3 regions of the Lysinibacillus sp. FSL K6-3209 genome follow, and region 3 is predicted to be linked to each of the others. Evidence: a T-box and tRNA genes for the amino acid it is inferred to sense, from the RefSeq annotation. Region 3 holds a T-box; the other regions hold tRNA genes.
The links. A T-box is a leader RNA that pairs with one kind of tRNA and senses whether it is charged. The one in region 3 lies ahead of leuS (leucine--tRNA ligase), so its partner is inferred to be a tRNA-Leu.
Positions count from the first base shown of each region.

Region 1: it encodes a tRNA-Leu, which carries the amino acid that the T-box ahead of leuS (leucine--tRNA ligase) is inferred to sense. The anticodon was not compared.
Region 2: it encodes a tRNA-Leu, which carries the amino acid that the T-box ahead of leuS (leucine--tRNA ligase) is inferred to sense. The anticodon was not compared.

Region 1 covers NZ_CP150264.1:4,114,910-4,122,842, reverse strand. The annotation lists gene MHH88_RS20050 (Tex family protein) at 1-1,923, shown strand, start outside; gene MHH88_RS20045 (SprT family protein) at 1,987-2,448, shown strand; tRNA gene MHH88_RS20040 (tRNA-Asn) at 2,540-2,616, shown strand; tRNA gene MHH88_RS20035 (tRNA-Glu) at 2,618-2,689, shown strand; tRNA gene MHH88_RS20030 (tRNA-Asp) at 2,717-2,792, shown strand; tRNA gene MHH88_RS20025 (tRNA-Gln) at 2,798-2,872, shown strand; tRNA gene MHH88_RS20020 (tRNA-Lys) at 2,888-2,960, shown strand; tRNA gene MHH88_RS20015 (tRNA-Leu) at 3,030-3,115, shown strand; tRNA gene MHH88_RS20010 (tRNA-Arg) at 3,140-3,216, shown strand; tRNA gene MHH88_RS20005 (tRNA-Gly) at 3,235-3,308, shown strand; rRNA gene MHH88_RS20000 (16S ribosomal RNA) at 3,521-5,072, shown strand; rRNA gene MHH88_RS19995 (23S ribosomal RNA) at 5,378-7,933, shown strand, end outside.
Region 2 covers NZ_CP150264.1:162,247-170,179, reverse strand. The annotation lists rRNA gene MHH88_RS01005 (23S ribosomal RNA) at 1-404, opposite strand, end outside; tRNA gene MHH88_RS01000 (tRNA-Ala) at 622-697, opposite strand; tRNA gene MHH88_RS00995 (tRNA-Ile) at 711-787, opposite strand; rRNA gene MHH88_RS00990 (16S ribosomal RNA) at 884-2,435, opposite strand; tRNA gene MHH88_RS00985 (tRNA-Ala) at 2,579-2,654, opposite strand; tRNA gene MHH88_RS00980 (tRNA-Pro) at 2,675-2,751, opposite strand; tRNA gene MHH88_RS00975 (tRNA-Arg) at 2,761-2,837, opposite strand; tRNA gene MHH88_RS00970 (tRNA-Leu) at 2,851-2,939, opposite strand; tRNA gene MHH88_RS00965 (tRNA-Gly) at 2,945-3,019, opposite strand; tRNA gene MHH88_RS00960 (tRNA-Leu) at 3,068-3,152, opposite strand; tRNA gene MHH88_RS00955 (tRNA-Lys) at 3,175-3,250, opposite strand; tRNA gene MHH88_RS00950 (tRNA-Thr) at 3,257-3,332, opposite strand; tRNA gene MHH88_RS00945 (tRNA-Val) at 3,336-3,411, opposite strand; rRNA gene rrf (5S ribosomal RNA) at 3,422-3,537, opposite strand; rRNA gene MHH88_RS00935 (23S ribosomal RNA) at 3,653-6,580, opposite strand; rRNA gene MHH88_RS00930 (16S ribosomal RNA) at 6,947-7,933, opposite strand, start outside.
Region 3 covers NZ_CP150264.1:3,481,327-3,489,259, reverse strand. The annotation lists gene MHH88_RS16945 (metalloregulator ArsR/SmtB family transcription factor) at 1-100, shown strand, start outside; gene sulP (sulfate permease) at 176-1,915, shown strand; gene MHH88_RS16935 (transposase) at 1,967-2,551, opposite strand; T-box leader at 2,803-3,022, shown strand; gene leuS (leucine--tRNA ligase) at 3,114-5,531, shown strand; gene MHH88_RS16925 (hypothetical protein) at 5,596-5,763, shown strand; gene MHH88_RS16920 (sigma-70 family RNA polymerase sigma factor) at 6,031-6,552, shown strand; gene MHH88_RS16915 (hypothetical protein) at 6,539-7,477, shown strand; gene MHH88_RS16910 (TRAP transporter large permease subunit) at 7,533-7,933, opposite strand, start outside.

The sequences.
Region 1 (7,933 bases), 630 kb from region 3:
CCAGAGCTGGAACATGCCATCCAAGTGGCGACGGTATTACAACGTGTTGAAGATTTATATCGCCCATATAAGCAAAAACGACGTACGAAAGCGACAATCGCAAAGGAAAAAGGATTGGAGCCTCTAGCTGATTTACTACTAGAGTATCGTAGTGAAGCGTTAGTCCAATTAGCTCAAGATTTTGTTGATATAGAGAATGTTGCAACAGTGGAAGATGCAATTGCTGGAGCACGTGACATTTTAGCAGAGCGCTTTGCTGATGATGCAAGTATACGGCAGAAAATCCGTACTTTTTCTTGGAAAGAGGGCATACTGACTACCGCTTTAAAAAATGCGGAACTAGATGAAAAAAAGGTTTTTGAAATGTATTACGAATATGAAGAGCCTGTTAACCGCATTGTTCCTCATCGTATTTTAGCTGTAAATCGTGGGGAGAAGGAGGATGTCATAAAGGTTGCTATCCAAGTACCGATAGATCGAGTACTGATGATTATGTGGAAAGAGTGGATACCAGCAACAGGTTTCTCACCTGCCATTGCAGAGGTGAAACTTGCAATAGAGGATTCCTACAAACGATTAATTCAACCATCGATTGAGAGAGAGTTACGTAATGAATTAACGGAAAAAGCAGAGGCGCAAGCGATTCATATTTTCTCGGAAAATCTCCGCAATCTTTTACTACAGCCACCTTTAAAAGGTAAGTATGTACTAGGAGTGGATCCTGCCTATCGTACGGGTTGTAAATTAGCTGTTGTTGATGAGACGGGGAAAATGCTAGAAGTTACGGCGATTTACCCACATCCACCAAAGCCAGATGTAGCAAAATCAAAAGCAGTTGTGAAAGAGATTTTAGCGAAATATCCTATTACAATCATTGCGATTGGTAATGGGACAGCCTCACGCGAAACTGAGCAATTTATTGCCGATGTTTTAAGTGAAGTGAACACAGATGTAGCTTATGTTATTGTCAACGAAGCCGGTGCATCCGTTTATTCGGCGTCGGAGGTTGCGCGTGCTGAGTTTCCTGATTTGCAAGTAGAGCAACGGAGCGCGGTGTCAATTGCACGACGTTTGCAGGACCCATTGTCGGAATTAGTGAAAATTGAGCCAAAGGCAGTAGGTGTTGGACAATATCAGCATGATGTTTCTCAAAAGAAATTATCAGAGTCATTAACATTTATAGTAGAAACAGCGGTCAATCAAGTCGGTGTCGATGTCAATACAGCATCAGCCTCTTTATTGCAATATGTTTCAGGGCTATCGAAAACCGTTGCCGAAAACATTGTAAAAGTACGAGAAGAGAATGGGCAATTCACAACTCGAGCGCAACTGAAGAAAATTCCACGCCTTGGTGCAAAAACGTACGAGCAAGCAATAGGGTTTTTACGTGTACCTGAAGCGAAAAATCCATTTGATGCGACAGGTATTCACCCAGAAAGCTACAATATTGCAGAGCAAATTTTAGAAGCGGCCCACATAAATAAAAAAGAACTAGGAACACAAAAAGCAGAGGAAGCAATTGCAGCTCTTAATGTTCAAGCGTTAAGTGAAAAGCTAGGGATTGGCGTTGTTACTGTTCAGGATATTGTAGATACTTTAATGAAACCAAGTCGTGACCCGCGTGATGCTTTCCCACAACCATTACTTAAAACGGATGTTTTAAAAATGGAAGATTTACAAGTAGGAATGGAATTACAAGGTACTGTACGGAATGTCGTCGATTTTGGTGCATTCGTTGATATTGGTGTAAAACAAGATGGGCTTGTGCATATTTCCAAGTTGCAAAAAAAACGTATTAAGCATCCATTAGAGGTTGTGGCATTAGGTGATATTGTCACAGTATGGGTGGAACAAATAGAAGTAAACAAAGGCCGTATTTCATTAACGATGCTTCCTCCAGAAAAACAAATGGTTGAAGTGTAATAATTTCTTGCCACACTGTCTATACTGCGCAGTGTGGTATTCTTATTGTTAGAGGTGATGAAATTGAACAATGAGGAACTGCAACAGCTTGTAAGTCGAATTTCATTAGAAAGTTTTCATAAACCCTTTATGCATCGTGCATACTTTAATCCAAGGCTGCGTACAACAGGTGGGCGTTATCTTTTGCAATCCCACCATATTGAAATCAATCCAAAGGCGTTTGAAATGTATGGTGTTAGAGAGGTAGAGGGGATCATTCTTCATGAATTATGTCATTACCACTTGCACCTTGAAGGAAAGGGCTATCAACATCGAGATAAAGATTTTCGAGAGTTGTTAAAAAAAGTGAATGCCCCTCGATTTTGTTCAGCGTTGCAAAGACCTAAATCTCATAGCAAAAAACAGCGCCCTCACTATACATATGAATGTATACAATGTCACCAAAGGTATGTTAGAAAAATTAGATTCAATGTGAACAGATACTGTTGTGGCAAGTGTTCAGGGCAATTAATGATAGTTGAGTAAAAAAACTTTTAAAAAAGGGTTGACGTTTATTCAGCTAATCCCTATAATAGTAAAAGTCGACAAGATAAAGCCGACAACACAATATGATTATTCCGAAGTAGCTCAGTTGGTAGTAGCACCTGACTGTTAATCAGGTTGTCGCAGGTTCGAGTCCTGCCTTCGGAGCCATGGCCCCTTGGTCAAGCGGTTAAGACACCGCCCTTTCACGGCGGTAACACGGGTTCGAATCCCGTAGGGGTCATTTTCATAAATAGATAATTGTAACATTGGTCCCGTGGTGTAGCGGTTAACATGCCTGCCTGTCACGCAGGAGATCGCCGGTTCGATCCCGGTCGGGACCGCCACTTATTGGGGTATAGCCAAGCGGTAAGGCAACGGATTTTGATTCCGTCATGCCTAGGTTCGAATCCTAGTACCCCAGCCATTCATTTCTTAATATGAGCCATTAGCTCAGTTGGTAGAGCATCTGACTTTTAATCAGAGGGTCGAAGGTTCGAGTCCTTCATGGCTCATCTTTTTTAAGAAAAAGGTTGAAAATTCGAATTATCATTGTATAATAAGAAGGTTCCTATTTTTTGAATGCGGTCGTGGCGGAACGGCAGACGCGCTAGGTTGAGGGCCTAGTGGGGGCAACCCCGTGGAGGTTCAAGTCCTCTCGGCCGCACCAAGTCAGTTCAGTTATTTAACACATGCGCCCGTAGCTCAATTGGATAGAGCGTCTGACTACGGATCAGAAGGTTGTGGGTTCGACTCCTGCCGGGCGCGCCATAATACATTTTAATAATTGCGGGTGTAGTTTAATGGTAAAACCTCAGCCTTCCAAGCTGATGTCGTGAGTTCGATTCTCATCACCCGCTCCAAAAAAACATTTTAAAAAAGTGTTGACATCATTAATGAAAGATGTTAAGATATAAAAGTTGCTGAAACAAACGGTAACAAAATGAACCTTGAAAACTGAACAAGCAAAACGTAATCAATATAGTTTTTACTAGCTAACTTTGTTAGTGAACGAAACAAAATTTTGGACATCAAAATTGATGCCAGCAAAACAATTTGAGCTAATCAAATTTCTTTTATGGAGAGTTTGATCCTGGCTCAGGACGAACGCTGGCGGCGTGCCTAATACATGCAAGTCGAGCGAACAGAGAAGGAGCTTGCTCCTTTGACGTTAGCGGCGGACGGGTGAGTAACACGTGGGCAACCTACCTTATAGTTTGGGATAACTCCGGGAAACCGGGGCTAATACCGAATAATCTATTGTCCCTCATGGGACAATACTGAAAGACGGTTTCGGCTGTCGCTATAGGATGGGCCCGCGGCGCATTAGCTAGTTGGTGAGGTAACGGCTCACCAAGGCGACGATGCGTAGCCGACCTGAGAGGGTGATCGGCCACACTGGGACTGAGACACGGCCCAGACTCCTACGGGAGGCAGCAGTAGGGAATCTTCCACAATGGGCGAAAGCCTGATGGAGCAACGCCGCGTGAGTGAAGAAGGATTTCGGTTCGTAAAACTCTGTTGTAAGGGAAGAACAAGTACAGTAGTAACTGGCTGTACCTTGACGGTACCTTATTAGAAAGCCACGGCTAACTACGTGCCAGCAGCCGCGGTAATACGTAGGTGGCAAGCGTTGTCCGGAATTATTGGGCGTAAAGCGCGCGCAGGTGGTTTCTTAAGTCTGATGTGAAAGCCCACGGCTCAACCGTGGAGGGTCATTGGAAACTGGGAGACTTGAGTGCAGAAGAGGATAGTGGAATTCCAAGTGTAGCGGTGAAATGCGTAGAGATTTGGAGGAACACCAGTGGCGAAGGCGACTATCTGGTCTGTAACTGACACTGAGGCGCGAAAGCGTGGGGAGCAAACAGGATTAGATACCCTGGTAGTCCACGCCGTAAACGATGAGTGCTAAGTGTTAGGGGGTTTCCGCCCCTTAGTGCTGCAGCTAACGCATTAAGCACTCCGCCTGGGGAGTACGGTCGCAAGACTGAAACTCAAAGGAATTGACGGGGGCCCGCACAAGCGGTGGAGCATGTGGTTTAATTCGAAGCAACGCGAAGAACCTTACCAGGTCTTGACATCCCGTTGACCACTGTAGAGATATGGTTTTCCCTTCGGGGACAACGGTGACAGGTGGTGCATGGTTGTCGTCAGCTCGTGTCGTGAGATGTTGGGTTAAGTCCCGCAACGAGCGCAACCCTTGATCTTAGTTGCCATCATTTAGTTGGGCACTCTAAGGTGACTGCCGGTGACAAACCGGAGGAAGGTGGGGATGACGTCAAATCATCATGCCCCTTATGACCTGGGCTACACACGTGCTACAATGGACGATACAAACGGTTGCCAACTCGCGAGAGGGAGCTAATCCGATAAAGTCGTTCTCAGTTCGGATTGTAGGCTGCAACTCGCCTACATGAAGCCGGAATCGCTAGTAATCGCGGATCAGCATGCCGCGGTGAATACGTTCCCGGGCCTTGTACACACCGCCCGTCACACCACGAGAGTTTGTAACACCCGAAGTCGGTGAGGTAACCTTTTGGAGCCAGCCGCCGAAGGTGGGATAGATGATTGGGGTGAAGTCGTAACAAGGTAGCCGTATCGGAAGGTGCGGCTGGATCACCTCCTTTCTAAGGATATTTTCGGAATACAAACCTTGGGTTTGTAAGATTACGTTTTGCGTTCAGTTTTGAAGGTTCATTCTTCTGAATGACTTCAAAATTTGTTCTTTGAAAACTGGATAAAACGACATTGAAATTGTAACAAACACATTTATTTTTTAAATTAAGTTTTTAGGCTTAATAACTAATAATAGGGTTTCAAGACACAAGCAGTTCTAGGAAGCGAACGAGTGAATGAAGGAGCGTACTTACGTACGTGACTGATTGAACGAGAGAAGCTGACAACGAAATGCGCAGTGGATTGGAAGCCGATAGGTTAAGTTATTAAGGGCGCACGGCGAATGCCTTGGCACTAGGAGCCGAAGAAGGACGGCACTAACACCGATATGCTTCGGGGAGCTGTAAGTGAGCTTTGATCCGGAGATTTCCGAATGGGGGAACCCACTACGTTTAATCGCGTAGTATCTTGACGTGAATACATAGCGTCTTGAAGGCAGACCCAGGGAACTGAAACATCTAAGTACCTGGAGGAAGAGAAAGAAAAATCGATTCCCTGAGTAGCGGCGAGCGAAACGGGAAGAGCCCAAACCAAGAGGCTTGCCTCTTGGGGTTGTAGGACACTCTATACGGAGTTACAAAGGAATGAGTTAGATGAAGCGACTTGGAAAGGTCCGCCAGAGCAGGTAAAAGCCCTGTAGTCGAAAGTTCATTCCCTCCAGAGTGGATCCTGAGTACGGCGGAACACGTGAAATTCCGTCGGAATCCGGGAGGACCATCTCCCAAGGCTAAATACTACCTAGTGACCGATAGTGAACCAGTACCGTGAGGGAAAGGTGAAAAGCACCCCGGGAGGGGAGTGAAAGAGATCCTGAAACCGTGTGCCTACAAGTAGTTAGAGCCCGTTAATGGGTGATAGCGTGCCTTTTGTAGAATGAACCGGCGAGTTACGATTACGTGCGAGGTTAAGCTTTAGAAGGCGGAGCCGCAGCGAAAGCGAGTCTGAATAGGGCGAATTAGTACGTGGTCGTAGACCCGAAACCAGGTGATCTACCCATGTCCAGGGTGAAGGTGAGGTAACACTTACTGGAGGCCCGAACCCACGCACGTTGAAAAGTGCGGGGATGAGGTGTGGGTAGCGGAGAAATTCCAATCGAACTTGGAGATAGCTGGTTCTCTCCGAAATAGCTTTAGGGCTAGCCTCGTGATGAGAATACTGGAGGTAGAGCACTGTTTGGACTAGGGGGCCATCCCGGTTTACCGAATTCAGACAAACTCCGAATGCCAGATATTTATACACGGGAGTCAGACTGCGAGTGATAAGATCCGTAGTCAAAAGGGAAACAGCCCAGACCACCAGCTAAGGTCCCAAAGTAATCGTTAAGTGGAAAAGGATGTGGCGTTGCACAGACAACCAGGATGTTGGCTTAGAAGCAGCCATCATTTAAAGAGTGCGTAATAGCTCACTGGTCGAGTGACGCTGCGCCGAAAATGTATCGGGGCTAAACGATTCACCGAAGCTGTGGATTGACATCTACGATGTCAGTGGTAGGAGAGCGTTCTAAGTGCGTTGAAGTCAGACCGGAAGGACTGGTGGAGCGCTTAGAAGTGAGAATGCCGGTATGAGTAGCGAAAGACGGGTGAGAATCCCGTCCACCGTATGACTAAGGTTTCCTGAGGAAGGCTCGTCCGCTCAGGGTTAGTCGGGACCTAAGCCGAGGCCGATAGGCGTAGGCGATGGACAACAGGTTGATATTCCTGTACCACCTCCTCACCGTTTGAGAAATGGGGGGACGCAGTAGGATAGGGTAAGCGCGCCGTTGGTTGTGCGCGTCCAAGCAGTAAGGCGTGTGTGTAGGCAAATCCGCACACTGTAACGTTGAGCTGTGATGGCGAGTCCGTATGGACGAAGTTCCTGATTTCACACTGCCAAGAAAAGCCTCTATCGAGGTGAGAGGTGCCCGTACCGCAAACCGACACAGGTAGTCGAGGAGAGAATCCTAAGGTGTGCGAGAGAACTCTCGTTAAGGAACTCGGCAAAATGACCCCGTAACTTCGGGAGAAGGGGTGCTCTTGAGCGTGCAAGCGCATGAGAGCCGCAGTGAATAGGCCCAGGCGACTGTTTAGCAAAAACACAGGTCTCTGCAAAACCGTAAGGTGACGTATAGGGGCTGACGCCTGCCCGGTGCTGGAAGGTTAAGAGGAGTGGTTAGCGCAAGCGAAGCTGCGAATTGAAGCCCCAGTAAACGGCGGCCGTAACTATAACGGTCCTAAGGTAGCGAAATTCCTTGTCGGGTAAGTTCCGACCCGCACGAAAGGCGTAACGATCTGGGCACTGTCTCAACGAGAGACTCGGTGAAATTATAGTACCTGTGAAGATGCAGGTTACCCGCGACAGGACGGAAAGACCCCGTGGAGCTTTACTGTAGCCTGATATTGAATTTTGGTACAACTTGTACAGGATAGGTAGGAGCCAGAGATCTCGGAGCGCCAGCTTCGAAGGAGGCGTCGGTGGGATACTACCCTGGTTGTATTGAAATTCTAACCCATGCCCCTTAGCGGGGCAGGAGACAGTGTCAGGCGGACAGTTTGACTGGGGCGGTCGCCTCCTAAAAGGTAACGGAGGCGCCCAAAGGTTCCCTCAGAATGGTTGGAAATCATTCGTAGAGTGTAAAGGCACAAGGGAGCTTGACTGCGAGACCTACAAGTCGAGCAGGGTCGAAAGACGGGCTTAGTGATCCGGTGGTTCCGCATGGAAGGGCCATCGCTCAACGGATAAAAGCTACCCCGGGGATAACAGGCTTATCTCCCCCAAGAGTCCACATCGACGGGGAGGTTTGGCACCTCGATGTCGGCTCATCGCATCCTGGGGC
Region 2 (7,933 bases), 1.3 Mb from region 3:
TGGAGGGAATAAACTTTCGACTACAGGGCTTTTACCTGCTCTGGCGGACCTTTCCAAGTCGCTTCATCTAACTCATTCCTTTGTAACTCCGTATAGAGTGTCCTACAACCCCAAGAGGCAAGCCTCTTGGTTTGGGCTCTTCCCGTTTCGCTCGCCGCTACTCAGGGAATCGATTTTTCTTTCTCTTCCTCCAGGTACTTAGATGTTTCAGTTCCCTGGGTCTGCCTTCAAGACGCTATGTATTCACGTCAAGATACTACGCGATTAAACGTAGTGGGTTCCCCCATTCGGAAATCTCCGGATCAAAGCTCACTTACAGCTCCCCGAAGCATATCGGTGTTAGTGCCGTCCTTCTTCGGCTCCTAGTGCCAAGGCATTCGCCGTGCGCCCTTAATAACTTAACCTGCAGCTTCCGATATACATCGTAATCCAGCGTCAGCTTCATTCGTTCGGTCAGTCACGTACAGAGGTACGCTCCTTCTCTCACTCAATCGCTTCCTTGTCTTACTCGTATCTCGAAACCTTCATTTGTTATTAAGCCTATAAAAAACTTAAAAAAATAAATGTGTTTGTTACAATTTCAATGTCGTTTTATCCAGTTTTCAAAGAACAAATAAAAATTGGTGGAGCCTAGCGGGATCGAACCGCTGACCTCCTGCGTGCAAGGCAGGCGCTCTCCCAGCTGAGCTAAGGCCCCAAGAGGTTATATATGGTGGGCCTAAATGGACTCGAACCATCGACCTCACGCTTATCAGGCGTGCGCTCTAACCAGCTGAGCTATAGGCCCTCTTGGAAGTTTTATAAAGTTAGTTATAAACCTTCAAAACTGAACGCAAAACGTAATCTTACAAACCCAAGGTTTGTATTCCGAAAATATCCTTAGAAAGGAGGTGATCCAGCCGCACCTTCCGATACGGCTACCTTGTTACGACTTCACCCCAATCATCTATCCCACCTTCGGCGGCTGGCTCCAAAAGGTTACCTCACCGACTTCGGGTGTTACAAACTCTCGTGGTGTGACGGGCGGTGTGTACAAGGCCCGGGAACGTATTCACCGCGGCATGCTGATCCGCGATTACTAGCGATTCCGGCTTCATGTAGGCGAGTTGCAGCCTACAATCCGAACTGAGAACGACTTTATCGGATTAGCTCCCTCTCGCGAGTTGGCAACCGTTTGTATCGTCCATTGTAGCACGTGTGTAGCCCAGGTCATAAGGGGCATGATGATTTGACGTCATCCCCACCTTCCTCCGGTTTGTCACCGGCAGTCACCTTAGAGTGCCCAACTAAATGATGGCAACTAAGATCAAGGGTTGCGCTCGTTGCGGGACTTAACCCAACATCTCACGACACGAGCTGACGACAACCATGCACCACCTGTCACCGTTGTCCCCGAAGGGAAAACCATATCTCTACAGTGGTCAACGGGATGTCAAGACCTGGTAAGGTTCTTCGCGTTGCTTCGAATTAAACCACATGCTCCACCGCTTGTGCGGGCCCCCGTCAATTCCTTTGAGTTTCAGTCTTGCGACCGTACTCCCCAGGCGGAGTGCTTAATGCGTTAGCTGCAGCACTAAGGGGCGGAAACCCCCTAACACTTAGCACTCATCGTTTACGGCGTGGACTACCAGGGTATCTAATCCTGTTTGCTCCCCACGCTTTCGCGCCTCAGTGTCAGTTACAGACCAGATAGTCGCCTTCGCCACTGGTGTTCCTCCAAATCTCTACGCATTTCACCGCTACACTTGGAATTCCACTATCCTCTTCTGCACTCAAGTCTCCCAGTTTCCAATGACCCTCCACGGTTGAGCCGTGGGCTTTCACATCAGACTTAAGAAACCACCTGCGCGCGCTTTACGCCCAATAATTCCGGACAACGCTTGCCACCTACGTATTACCGCGGCTGCTGGCACGTAGTTAGCCGTGGCTTTCTAATAAGGTACCGTCAAGGTACAGCCAGTTACTACTGTACTTGTTCTTCCCTTACAACAGAGTTTTACGAACCGAAATCCTTCTTCACTCACGCGGCGTTGCTCCATCAGGCTTTCGCCCATTGTGGAAGATTCCCTACTGCTGCCTCCCGTAGGAGTCTGGGCCGTGTCTCAGTCCCAGTGTGGCCGATCACCCTCTCAGGTCGGCTACGCATCGTCGCCTTGGTGAGCCGTTACCTCACCAACTAGCTAATGCGCCGCGGGCCCATCCTATAGCGACAGCCGAAACCGTCTTTCAGTATTGTCCCATGAGGGACAATAGATTATTCGGTATTAGCCCCGGTTTCCCGGAGTTATCCCAAACTATAAGGTAGGTTGCCCACGTGTTACTCACCCGTCCGCCGCTAACGTCAAAGGAGCAAGCTCCTTCTCTGTTCGCTCGACTTGCATGTATTAGGCACGCCGCCAGCGTTCGTCCTGAGCCAGGATCAAACTCTCCATAAAAGAAATTTGATTAGCTCAAATTGTTTTGCTGGCATCAATTTTGATGTCCAAAATTTTGTTTCGTTCACTAACATAAGATAGCTAATAAAAACTATATTGATTACGTTTTGCTTGTTCAGTTTTCAAGGTTCATTTACATTAATTGGTGGAGCCTAGCGGGATCGAACCGCTGACCTCCTGCGTGCAAGGCAGGCGCTCTCCCAGCTGAGCTAAGGCCCCATAAATTGTATTTTAGGAAATGGTCGGGAAGACAGGATTCGAACCTGCGACCCCTTGGTCCCAAACCAAGTGCTCTACCAAGCTGAGCTACTTCCCGTTTATTTATTGGCGCGCCCGGCAGGAGTCGAACCCACAACCTTCTGATCCGTAGTCAGACGCTCTATCCAATTGAGCTACGGGCGCTAAATATTAAAAATGGTGCCGAGGGCCGGAATCGAACCGGCACGGTAGTCACCTACCGCAGGATTTTAAGTCCTGTGCGTCTGCCAGTTCCGCCACCCCGGCACATTTGGAGCGGAAGACGAGGTTCGAACTCGCGACCCCCACCTTGGCAAGGTGGTGTTCTACCACTGAACTACTTCCGCATGTGCATAAGATTATTTATCCTGGCAATTATTATTTTAATATATAAATGGTGCGGGTGAAGGGAGTCGAACCCCCACGCCTTGCGGCGCTAGATCCTAAGTCTAGTGCGTCTGCCAATTCCGCCACACCCGCATATTATTGTTGGCAATTAAAATGGTGAGCCATGAAGGACTCGAACCTTCGACCCTCTGATTAAAAGTCAGATGCTCTACCAACTGAGCTAATGGCTCAAAAAATGGTGCCGGCTATAGGAATCGAACCCACGACCTACTGATTACAAGTCAGTTGCTCTACCTGCTGAGCTAAACCGGCATATGGTGGAGGATGACGGGCTCGAACCGCCGACCCTCTGCTTGTAAGGCAGATGCTCTCCCAGCTGAGCTAATCCTCCTGGGTATTATGCCTAGCGACGTCCTACTCTCACAGGGGGAAGCCCCCAACTACCATCGGCGCTAAAGAGCTTAACTTCCGTGTTCGGTATGGGAACGGGTGTGACCTCTTTGCCATCATCACTAGACTATTTAAAAGACAAGATTCATTATAACATAAAATATTATAATTACAAGCTTTTTTTTAAAACTTACTTGTTCTTTCAAAACTGGATAAACGGTTCATTGAATGTTTCAAACTTTTTGGTTAAGTCCTCGATCGATTAGTATTCGTCAGCTCCATGTGTCACCACACTTCCACCTCGAACCTATCTACCTCATCGTCTTTGAGGGATCTTACTTACTTGCGTAATGGGAAATCTCATCTTGAGGGGGGCTTCATGCTTAGATGCTTTCAGCACTTATCCCGTCCACACATAGCTACCCAGCGATGCCTTTGGCAAGACAACTGGTACACCAGCGGTGTGTCCATCCCGGTCCTCTCGTACTAAGGACAGCTCCTCTCAAATTTCCTACGCCCACGACGGATAGGGACCGAACTGTCTCACGACGTTCTGAACCCAGCTCGCGTACCGCTTTAATGGGCGAACAGCCCAACCCTTGGGACCGACTACAGCCCCAGGATGCGATGAGCCGACATCGAGGTGCCAAACCTCCCCGTCGATGTGGACTCTTGGGGGAGATAAGCCTGTTATCCCCGGGGTAGCTTTTATCCGTTGAGCGATGGCCCTTCCATGCGGAACCACCGGATCACTAAGCCCGTCTTTCGACCCTGCTCGACTTGTAGGTCTCGCAGTCAAGCTCCCTTGTGCCTTTACACTCTACGAATGATTTCCAACCATTCTGAGGGAACCTTTGGGCGCCTCCGTTACCTTTTAGGAGGCGACCGCCCCAGTCAAACTGTCCGCCTGACACTGTCTCCTGCCCCGCTAAGGGGCATGGGTTAGAATTTCAATACAACCAGGGTAGTATCCCACCGACGCCTCCTTCGAAGCTGGCGCTCCGAGATCTCTGGCTCCTACCTATCCTGTACAAGTTGTACCAAAATTCAATATCAGGCTACAGTAAAGCTCCACGGGGTCTTTCCGTCCTGTCGCGGGTAACCTGCATCTTCACAGGTACTATAATTTCACCGAGTCTCTCGTTGAGACAGTGCCCAGATCGTTACGCCTTTCGTGCGGGTCGGAACTTACCCGACAAGGAATTTCGCTACCTTAGGACCGTTATAGTTACGGCCGCCGTTTACTGGGGCTTCAATTCGCAGCTTCGCTTGCGCTAACCACTCCTCTTAACCTTCCAGCACCGGGCAGGCGTCAGCCCCTATACGTCACCTTACGGTTTTGCAGAGACCTGTGTTTTTGCTAAACAGTCGCCTGGGCCTATTCACTGCGGCTCTCATGCGCTTGCACGCTCAAGAGCACCCCTTCTCCCGAAGTTACGGGGTCATTTTGCCGAGTTCCTTAACGAGAGTTCTCTCGCACACCTTAGGATTCTCTCCTCGACTACCTGTGTCGGTTTGCGGTACGGGCACCTCTCACCTCGATAGAGGCTTTTCTTGGCAGTGTGAAATCAGGAACTTCGTCCATACGGACTCGCCATCACAGCTCAACGTTACAGTGTGCGGATTTGCCTACACACACGCCTTACTGCTTGGACGCGCACAACCAACGGCGCGCTTACCCTATCCTACTGCGTCCCCCCATTTCTCAAACGGTGAGGAGGTGGTACAGGAATATCAACCTGTTGTCCATCGCCTACGCCTATCGGCCTCGGCTTAGGTCCCGACTAACCCTGAGCGGACGAGCCTTCCTCAGGAAACCTTAGTCATACGGTGGACGGGATTCTCACCCGTCTTTCGCTACTCATACCGGCATTCTCACTTCTAAGCGCTCCACCAGTCCTTCCGGTCTGACTTCAACGCACTTAGAACGCTCTCCTACCACTGACATCGTAGATGTCAATCCACAGCTTCGGTGAATCGTTTAGCCCCGATACATTTTCGGCGCAGCGTCACTCGACCAGTGAGCTATTACGCACTCTTTAAATGATGGCTGCTTCTAAGCCAACATCCTGGTTGTCTGTGCAACGCCACATCCTTTTCCACTTAACGATTACTTTGGGACCTTAGCTGGTGGTCTGGGCTGTTTCCCTTTTGACTACGGATCTTATCACTCGCAGTCTGACTCCCGTGTATAAATATCTGGCATTCGGAGTTTGTCTGAATTCGGTAAACCGGGATGGCCCCCTAGTCCAAACAGTGCTCTACCTCCAGTATTCTCATCACGAGGCTAGCCCTAAAGCTATTTCGGAGAGAACCAGCTATCTCCAAGTTCGATTGGAATTTCTCCGCTACCCACACCTCATCCCCGCACTTTTCAACGTGCGTGGGTTCGGGCCTCCAGTAAGTGTTACCTCACCTTCACCCTGGACATGGGTAGATCACCTGGTTTCGGGTCTACGACCACGTACTAATTCGCCCTATTCAGACTCGCTTTCGCTGCGGCTCCGCCTTCTAAAGCTTAACCTCGCACGTAATCGTAACTCGCCGGTTCATTCTACAAAAGGCACGCTATCACCCATTAACGGGCTCTAACTACTTGTAGGCACACGGTTTCAGGATCTCTTTCACTCCCCTCCCGGGGTGCTTTTCACCTTTCCCTCACGGTACTGGTTCACTATCGGTCACTAGGTAGTATTTAGCCTTGGGAGATGGTCCTCCCGGATTCCGACGGAATTTCACGTGTTCCGCCGTACTCAGGATCCACTCTGGAGGGAATGAACTTTCGACTACAGGGCTTTTACCTGCTCTGGCGGACCTTTCCAAGTCGCTTCATCTAACTCATTCCTTTGTAACTCCGTATAGAGTGTCCTACAACCCCAAGAGGCAAGCCTCTTGGTTTGGGCTCTTCCCGTTTCGCTCGCCGCTACTCAGGGAATCGATTTTTCTTTCTCTTCCTCCAGGTACTTAGATGTTTCAGTTCCCTGGGTCTGCCTTCAAGACGCTATGTATTCACGTCAAGATACTACGCGATTAAACGTAGTGGGTTCCCCCATTCGGAAATCTCCGGATCAAAGCTCACTTACAGCTCCCCGAAGCATATCGGTGTTAGTGCCGTCCTTCTTCGGCTCCTAGTGCCAAGGCATTCGCCGTGCGCCCTTAATAACTTAACCTGCAGCTTCCGATATACATCGTAATCCAGCGTCAGCTTCATTCATTCGGTCAGTCACGTACAGAGGTACGCTCCTTCTCTCACTCAATCGCTTCCTTGTCTTACTCGTATCTCGAAACCTTCATTTGTTATTAAGCCTAAAAACTTAATTTAAAAAATAAATGTGTTTGTTACAATTTCAATGTCGTTTTATCCAGTTTTCAAAGAACAAATTCACTACCTGTTTCTACTTCTTCGCAAATTTGCGACGAAAGCGTAGCGACAGGAGCACAGTTTTGAAGTATTTCATCGTAATGATAAACCTTCAAAACTGAACGCAAAACGTAATCTTACAAACCCAAGGTTTGTATTCCGAAAATATCCTTAGAAAGGAGGTGATCCAGCCGCACCTTCCGATACGGCTACCTTGTTACGACTTCACCCCAATCATCTATCCCACCTTCGGCGGCTGGCTCCAAAAGGTTACCTCACCGACTTCGGGTGTTACAAACTCTCGTGGTGTGACGGGCGGTGTGTACAAGGCCCGGGAACGTATTCACCGCGGCATGCTGATCCGCGATTACTAGCGATTCCGGCTTCATGTAGGCGAGTTGCAGCCTACAATCCGAACTGAGAACGACTTTATCGGATTAGCTCCCTCTCGCGAGTTGGCAACCGTTTGTATCGTCCATTGTAGCACGTGTGTAGCCCAGGTCATAAGGGGCATGATGATTTGACGTCATCCCCACCTTCCTCCGGTTTGTCACCGGCAGTCACCTTAGAGTGCCCAACTAAATGATGGCAACTAAGATCAAGGGTTGCGCTCGTTGCGGGACTTAACCCAACATCTCACGACACGAGCTGACGACAACCATGCACCACCTGTCACCGTTGTCCCCGAAGGGAAAACCATATCTCTACAGTGGTCAACGGGATGTCAAGACCTGGTAAGGTTCTTCGCGTTGCTTCGAATTAAACCACATGCTCCACCGCTTGTGCGGGCCCCCGTCAATTCCTTTGAGTTTCAGTCTTGCGACCGTACTCCCCAGGCGGAGTGCTTAATGCGTTAGCTGCAGCACTAAGGGGCGGAAACCCCCTAACACTTAGCACTCATCGTTTACGGCGTGGACTACCAGGGTATCTAATCCTGTTTGCTCCCCACGCTTTCGCGCCTCAGTGTCAGTTACAGACCAGATAGTCGCCTTCGCCACTGGTGTTCCTCCAAATCTCTACGCATTTCACCGCTACACTTGGAATTCCACTACCCTCTTCTGCACTCAAGTCTCCCAGTTTCCAATGACCCTCCACGGTTGAGCCGTGGGCTTTCACATCAGACTTAAGAAACCACCTGCGCGCGCTTTACGCCCAATAATTC
Region 3 (7,933 bases):
GTTACGTGTTGCAAAAGATATCTTTGACAACCATTTAATTCATACAATTTCAAGATTAGAAGAAATGACCGTCAGTGAAAATGACGAAGAGATAATGTAGGGGATGTAATACATTTACCACCCCTTACTAAACTGGATTCGAAAAACTTAATTATTTCGAAGGGAAGATTATTGTATGAAATCACTGTTTACAGGTCGGTTTGAAGGGTATTCAGTTGATCATTTTAAAAAGGACTTATTATCTGGCATAATTGTTGGGATTGTTGCAATTCCACTGGCTATGTCTTTTGCCATTGCTTCCGGTGTAAAACCGGAATATGGGATCTATACAGCGTGTATTGCGGGCATACTTATTTCGCTATTTGGAGGTTCAAAATTCCAAATCGGTGGACCAACAGGCGCTTTTGTGCCAATTCTTTTAGGCATTGTCTTATCGTATGGCTATGAAAATTTATTAATTGCGGGGTTAATGGCGGGAGTGCTGCTATGTTTAATGGGCATTTTCAAGCTAGGTACTCTTATAAAATTTATTCCACGCCCAGTAACGATAGGCTTTACTGCGGGTATTGCGGTTATCATTTTTACTGGGCAAATAGCTAATTTTTTAGGTTTAACAAATATTACACGTCATGAATATTTTATCTCAAATATGAAAGAGTTGTTCGTGCATATAGGAACAATCAATTATTATAGTATTTTCATAGCGATTATTTGTCTTGTAATTATTCTTTTAACACCTAAATTTTTCCCAAAAGTACCTGGCGCATTAGTAGGCATTGTTGTTTCTACCCTTGTCGCTACCTTCTTTTTTTCAGGACAAGTTGCAACAATTGCTACGGCTTATGGTCAAATCCCTAATACGTTACCAAAGTTTTCTATACCAGAAATTACCTTGGAACGATTACAATTATTGATTGGACCTGCCTTTGTGATTGCCATTTTGGGCGGGATTGAGTCGCTTTTATCAGCAGTTGTTGCTGACGGTATGACCAATACTAAACATAATAGTAATCGTGAGCTTGTAGGACAGGGTATAGCGAATATTATTACACCTTTATTCGGAGGGATTCCTGCTACTGGGGCGATTGCACGTACGGCAACCAATATTAAAACGGGTGCTGCATCACCAATGTCAGGTATTATTCATGGTGTTTTTGTATTAGTCACGTTATTGTTATTAGCGCCCTTTGCTTCGCATATTCCGTTAGCAAGTATGGCACCAGTACTAATGGTCGTTGCGTGGAATATGAGTGAACAAAAACATTTTGCTCATATTGTAAAAGCGAAATCTGGCGATTCACTTGTATTAATCATTACATTTTTGCTTACTGTTTTCGCTAGCCTAACGATTGCTGTTGAAGTAGGTCTTGGCTTAGCCGTTGTGTTGTTTGCTAAACGAATGAGTGAGAAGTTGGTTATAGATAAAGTATTACCAGACCATACAAAAAAGAATGGAAAGGTACAACCTTATGTTGTCAATCAAAAGCATGATTGCCCACAAATTAGTATTTATACGATTGAGGGTCCACTGTTTTTTGGTGCAGCGCAAACGTTTGAAGAGACATTACTGCATTCTATGCAAGAGCAACCAAGCGTCCTGATTTTACGTATGGGGAAAGTGCCATTTATGGACTCCACAGGTGAGTCTTATTTTAGCAATATTGTGGAGAATTTTACAAAGCGTGGTGGCAAGGTCTTCGTCACGGGTATACAAGAGGACTTAAAAGCAGCGCTCATGCGTAATGGATTATATGCTCAAATTGGACAAGAGCATTTTTTTGAACATACAGGAGAAGCTATAAATCGAGCATTGACACATTTAGATATGAATAAATGCCTTGGTTGTAAACATTTCGCCTTCCATGAATGCGCTGACTTTTCGAGTGACAGGCACGGAAAAGATTCTGACAATTGATAGTTTTTGAAGAGTGAAGCTCCACACGATGGATTGTCGTGTGGAGCTTTTCTATAGGGGTGCTACATTAAATGATTTGCCTTCATGTTCCTCGCAATACTGACAATAGGATAGTGATTGAGCTTGTGAGGTTTGAAGTAAATAACTTTTGAGAATACTTGTATCAAAGAATGGGTAGTTTGAAGATATATCATGCTTGTAGAAATAATACGAGCTATAAGGGTAGTCCTCCATCTTAGCAACCATAGGGGGAGACGTTGAGATAGGATTGCGGTGAATATAGCGACTAACACTAAGCATGTCGAGTTGTGAGGGAACAAGGTCTGCAAAATATCGACTTTCGTAAAGATGACCGCAATAGTGATACTTCTTTTTAAAGTAATTGCTGTAGCGCCAATTTACATTGGCCATCACTTTGCCTAGTGGTACTTTGGGTGAACGAATCAGCAGGTGATAGTGGTTAGACATAACGCAATAGGTAACAATCTTAAACGAATATTTATGATAAGCATATTGCAATACACGAAAGAAAGCATCGTAATCTGCAACATTGTGAAATATAGTTTGACGATTATTACCGCGCACTACTACATGATGATAATGATCTGGGGACCAAAGCCGTTTTTTTCTTGGCACACGCGATTGCCTCCTTTAGCTTTTTTCTTTAGCATAAAAAAGCATGTAAAGAACGTCAATTAGACGGGAGTTACGAAAGTAATGACTATTTTTATTTTTCATCTGCATAGAAGGTTGAAATGAAAAATTGTTGGTGAAAATAATCATAAAAAATTTTTTTTAATAATTGTGTGGAAATTGTGTGCGTGTCAGGCACCATAAAAAGATGCTTGTGCTTTTCAGAACTTTCCATTAGAATAAATGCAATACATGTAAAGACATTGATGAGGAATAGTAAATTTGTGGTTCTTTTTAGAGAGCTAGCGGTTGGTGGAAGCTAGTAAGGATGCAAGTTGAACTCGCCTGCTGAGTCTGCATACGTAATATGTAATTGTTACGTTTGCCGTTATTTCCGCGTTAAGGAAGCTTGAGCCGAGTGTAATCACTAATTTGGGTGGTACCGCGGGAGTTAAGAATACTCTCGTCCCTTTCTGACAAAGGAAGGGGCGAGTTTTTTTATTTTTTAAATATTTTGTCAATTCTTACGATAAGTGGTACTGCACATATATAAGGAGGAAAAATAATGAGCTTTAATCATCAACAAGTTGAAAAAAAGTGGCAACAGTATTGGGATGTCAACAAAACATTCAAAACAGAAAATGAAACGGATAAACCAAAATTTTATGCGCTTGATATGTTCCCGTACCCATCAGGAGCGGGACTTCACGTAGGGCATCCAGAAGGATATACAGCAACAGATATTCTTTCACGTTTCAAACGTATGCAAGGCTTTAATGTTCTACATCCGATGGGATGGGATGCCTTCGGATTACCTGCCGAGCAATATGCACTTGATACTGGGAATGACCCAGCAGAATTTACAGCAAAAAATATTGCAACATTTAAACGTCAAATTCAAGAGTTAGGCTTTAGCTATGATTGGGATCGTGAAATTAACACAACAGATCCAGAATACTACAAATGGACGCAATGGATTTTCATTCAATTATATAAAAAGGGCTTAGCTTATGTAGATGAAGTGGCGGTAAACTGGTGCCCAGCTTTAGGTACAGTGCTAGCGAATGAAGAAGTGATTGATGGAAAGTCTGAACGTGGCGGACATCCAGTAGAACGTCGTCCAATGAAACAATGGATGCTTAAAATTACAGCGTATGCGGATCGTTTAATTGACGATTTAGAAGATGTAGATTGGCCAGAATCTATTAAAGACATGCAACGTAATTGGATTGGCCGTTCAGAGGGTGCAGAAGTAACATTTAGCATTGAAGGATCGGACAAAAACTTTACGGTATTTACAACACGCCCTGATACACTATTCGGTGCAACATATACAGTGCTTGCGCCAGAGCACAAACTAGTGGCTGAAATTACAACAGCTGAACAACAAGCTGCTGTCGATGCATATCTTGAAAAAGTAAAAATGAAATCAGACTTAGAGCGTACAGATTTAGCCAAAGAAAAAACAGGCGTATTTACAGGCGCTTATGCGGTAAATCCGATTAACGGCAAAAAAGTACCGATTTGGATTGCTGATTATGTGTTAGCTACTTACGGAACTGGTGCGATTATGGCTGTTCCTGCGCATGACGAACGTGATTATGAATTTGCTAAAGAGTTTGGTTTAGACATCGTTGCTGTGCTTGAAGGTGGCGATATTGACAAAGAAGCATTTACAGGTGACGGTCAACACATTAACTCTGATTTCCTTGATGGTTTAAATAAAGCAGATGGTATTGCTAAGGCGATTGAATGGTTAGAGGAAAAAGGTGTAGGGGAGAAAAAGATATCTTATCGTCTTCGTGACTGGTTATTCTCTCGTCAACGTTATTGGGGTGAGCCAATCCCAATGATCCATTGGGAAGATGGTACAACAACTCCAGTGCCAGAAGCAGAGTTACCATTAATGCTTCCAAAAACGGATAATATTCGTCCATCTGGAACAGGGGAATCACCATTAGCGAATATTACGGATTGGGTAAATGTTGTAGACCCTGAAACAGGCAAAAAAGGTCGTCGTGAAACCAATACAATGCCACAATGGGCAGGTTCTAGCTGGTACTTCCTACGTTATATTGACCCTAACAACAAAGAAGCGATTGCTGATCCAGAGTTGCTAAAACGTTGGTTACCAGTTGATATTTATATTGGTGGAGCAGAGCATGCCGTATTGCATTTACTATACGCGCGCTTCTGGCATAAAGTACTATACGATTTAGGGATAGTGCACACAAAAGAGCCATTCCAAAAATTATTTAACCAAGGTATGATTCTTGGTGAAGGTAATGAAAAAATGTCTAAATCAAAAGGCAATGTCGTGAACCCTGATGAAATCATAGAGTCACACGGTGCAGATACACTACGACTTTATGAAATGTTCATGGGTCCATTAGAGGCTTCAGTTGCATGGTCTACTAATGGTTTGGACGGAGCTCGTCGTTTCTTAGACCGCATCTGGCGTTTGTTTGTCAACGAAGAAGAAGGTACGCTATCAGCAAAAGTTCAAACTTCAGATGATACGTTTTTAGAAAAATCATATCACCAAACAGTGAAAAAAGTGACAGAAGACTATGAAGGTATTCGCTTCAATACTGCTATTTCACAAATGATGGTATTTATTAATGACTGCTACAAAGCAGAAGTACTTCCAACAGCCTATGCTGAAGGATTTGTGAAAATGCTAGCACCAATCGCTCCGCATATTGCTGAAGAGCTATGGCAACTATTAGGTCATGAAAATACATTATCTTATGAAGAATGGCCATCGTATGATGAGTCTAAGCTAGTGGACGATGAAGTGGAAGTTGCTGTTCAAGTGGCAGGTAAAGTACGTGCAAAAATTATCGTAGCAAAAGATGCTTCAAAAGAAGAAATTGAAAAAGTAGCATTAGCCGATGAAAAAGTACAAGAATATATGGCGGGCAAAGACTTGGTGAAAATTATTGTCATCCCAGGAAAGCTTGTTAATATTGTTGTTAAATAATTAAACAAAGAGCCGTGAAATACGTTGTAATAAGCGTACTTCACGGCTTTTTTTATAAATGCCGTTGGGAATAGGAACATTACATGCATTGGATGAACGATGGATGGATAGAGGGATTGAGCGGAAAGGAAGCGAACAGCAACCCGCTAACAATGTAATGGGAAGAAAAGATGGCAGGGGTTCAACCTATGATAGATGCTACATCGAATGTAGCCCAATTATGAAGTATTAGCATCAGCGCCAACAGATAAATCATATAGAGCGGAAAATATGGCACAAGCATGCAACCCAAAATGGCAATGTTTATAAGTTAACGTCAGTTATGGACGAAATAGAAAACAGCTCTAAGCAAATTAAAATGTTAGAAATAGGGACGATTCTAAAGTTTTAAAACGATGCTACGAAAAAAGTGTCCAAAACAGGGGCACTTTTTTGTTAAAGTGAAACCAACTTTAAAAATTTTACGACTATAGGATGAATGAATAAAGGAGGGGCTCTAGTGAGTGAGCATTTAACAGCCATTATGGAAGAGCACGGCGAGTATTGCCTTCGTGTGGCCTATTTATATGTACGAGACTGGTCGATTGCAGAAGAAATCGTACAGGATGTATTTCTGGCCTACTATTTGCAACAGCATCGCTTTGAACAAAGAGCTTCGCTTAAAACTTATTTAGTAAAAATTACAGTACATAAAAGTCATGATTATTTAAGAAGCTGGAAAAATAAACGCCATCAATTACTTAGTAAATTTCATTTTGGTATTAGTAAAAGAACTCCAGAAAGCGATGTCATTAAAGCGGCGGAACGAGTTACATTGCAAGCGGCATTATTTGAGTTACCTATTACTTATCGGGAAGTATTGATTCTTTATTATTATCAGGAATTAAAAGTACGTGAAATTGCAGATGTACTAGGTAGTACAGAAAATACAGTGAAAACGAGGTTGCGTAGAGCGAGACAACTGTTACAAAACAAACTCGAACGAAGCGATTGGGAGGTGCTAGGCGATGACATCTTTTAAAAAGAAGCTGAATGAGGAAATAGGCGAAACACCACGTTTTACAAAAGGATTAAAGGAGCGCATTGTGCACCAAGCCGCACAACAACAGTACAAACAAAATAGCAAATGGCAATATCCTGCAATAATTGTAGGGATAATGGTGACGCTACTTTTTTTGATTGCGAGTGGGCCATGGCAGCAAATGGAATATGTACAGCATGCCTCAATTGTTGAACTAGCGCAAAATGAAGAAATACAGCAATTGTCAATTGCACAAAATTGGTATGAAGATTCATTTAAAGCGGGGAGAACAGGTTGGGTAATAGGGCAACAAGAGTACGTAAAAGGGACTGAGACAAAGCTGTTTGAGAACATGCTTCAAAAGGCAGTGGTAAGCCAAAAATCAGAGGAGTATTACTTAATTAATAATTTATGGATAGAATTTAGTAATGGGCAAGTGGTAAAGCTCCAGATGTTTAAAAGTGATGACAAATTTGCCTTTCTCGATATAAAAACCAATAAATTTTATGAGGTCAATGATAGGGAGGCTATATCCGCATTTACAGACTTTAATTTTAAGAAATTGGACTTTAACTTTTTGGTCTTTCTCGTATGGATTGGTTTCATTTGGCTAGGGGCTTGGGTAGCGGAGAGAGCCGTTCGCTGGAAATTCCATATTCCAAAAGAGCCGAAGTATGTAAATGACAATCATAAGAAAGTCGTATATCTTAATAAGTTCATCAATGTTATTGTTCTATGTATATTTAACTTAAAATCATGGATTATATTTATTGCTGCTGACTTTGTGCTTATTTTAGTTATATTGTTACCTAATTTAGCAATCGAATATTATTTTGGCAGACATGAAAAAAGACATTACGTAGCATTAACAACTACAACTTATACCTCTATTATATTTATCGCTTTCCTTATTTGGATTTTTTAAGTGTCAGGCACCGAAACAAATTCGAAAATTCAGAATCGTTTGGGTGCCTGGCACGTTATTTCATTTGTTCTGGTAGCCAAAGTGATATTTGTGGAAGAATGATAACGAGTGCTAAGAACACAATCATTAAAATAATAAAAGGAATAACGCCTTTAACTACTTCTCCGAGTTTTTCCTTTGCAATACCACTTACTACAAAGAGATTTAGACCGACAGGAGGTGTAATCATACCAAGCTCCATATTGATTGTCATAATAATCGCAAAGTGAATAAGGTTGATATCAAAATGAACAAGGATTGGTAGCAAGATTGGTAGCGTTATGAGTATAATGGATACTGCTTCTAAGAACATCCCCATGATAAAGAATAAAATATTGACGATAATCATGAAAATCCATTTGTTCAAGTCACTTTCCGCAATCCAAGCACCAACTTGTTGAGGAACTTGTGCGTTCG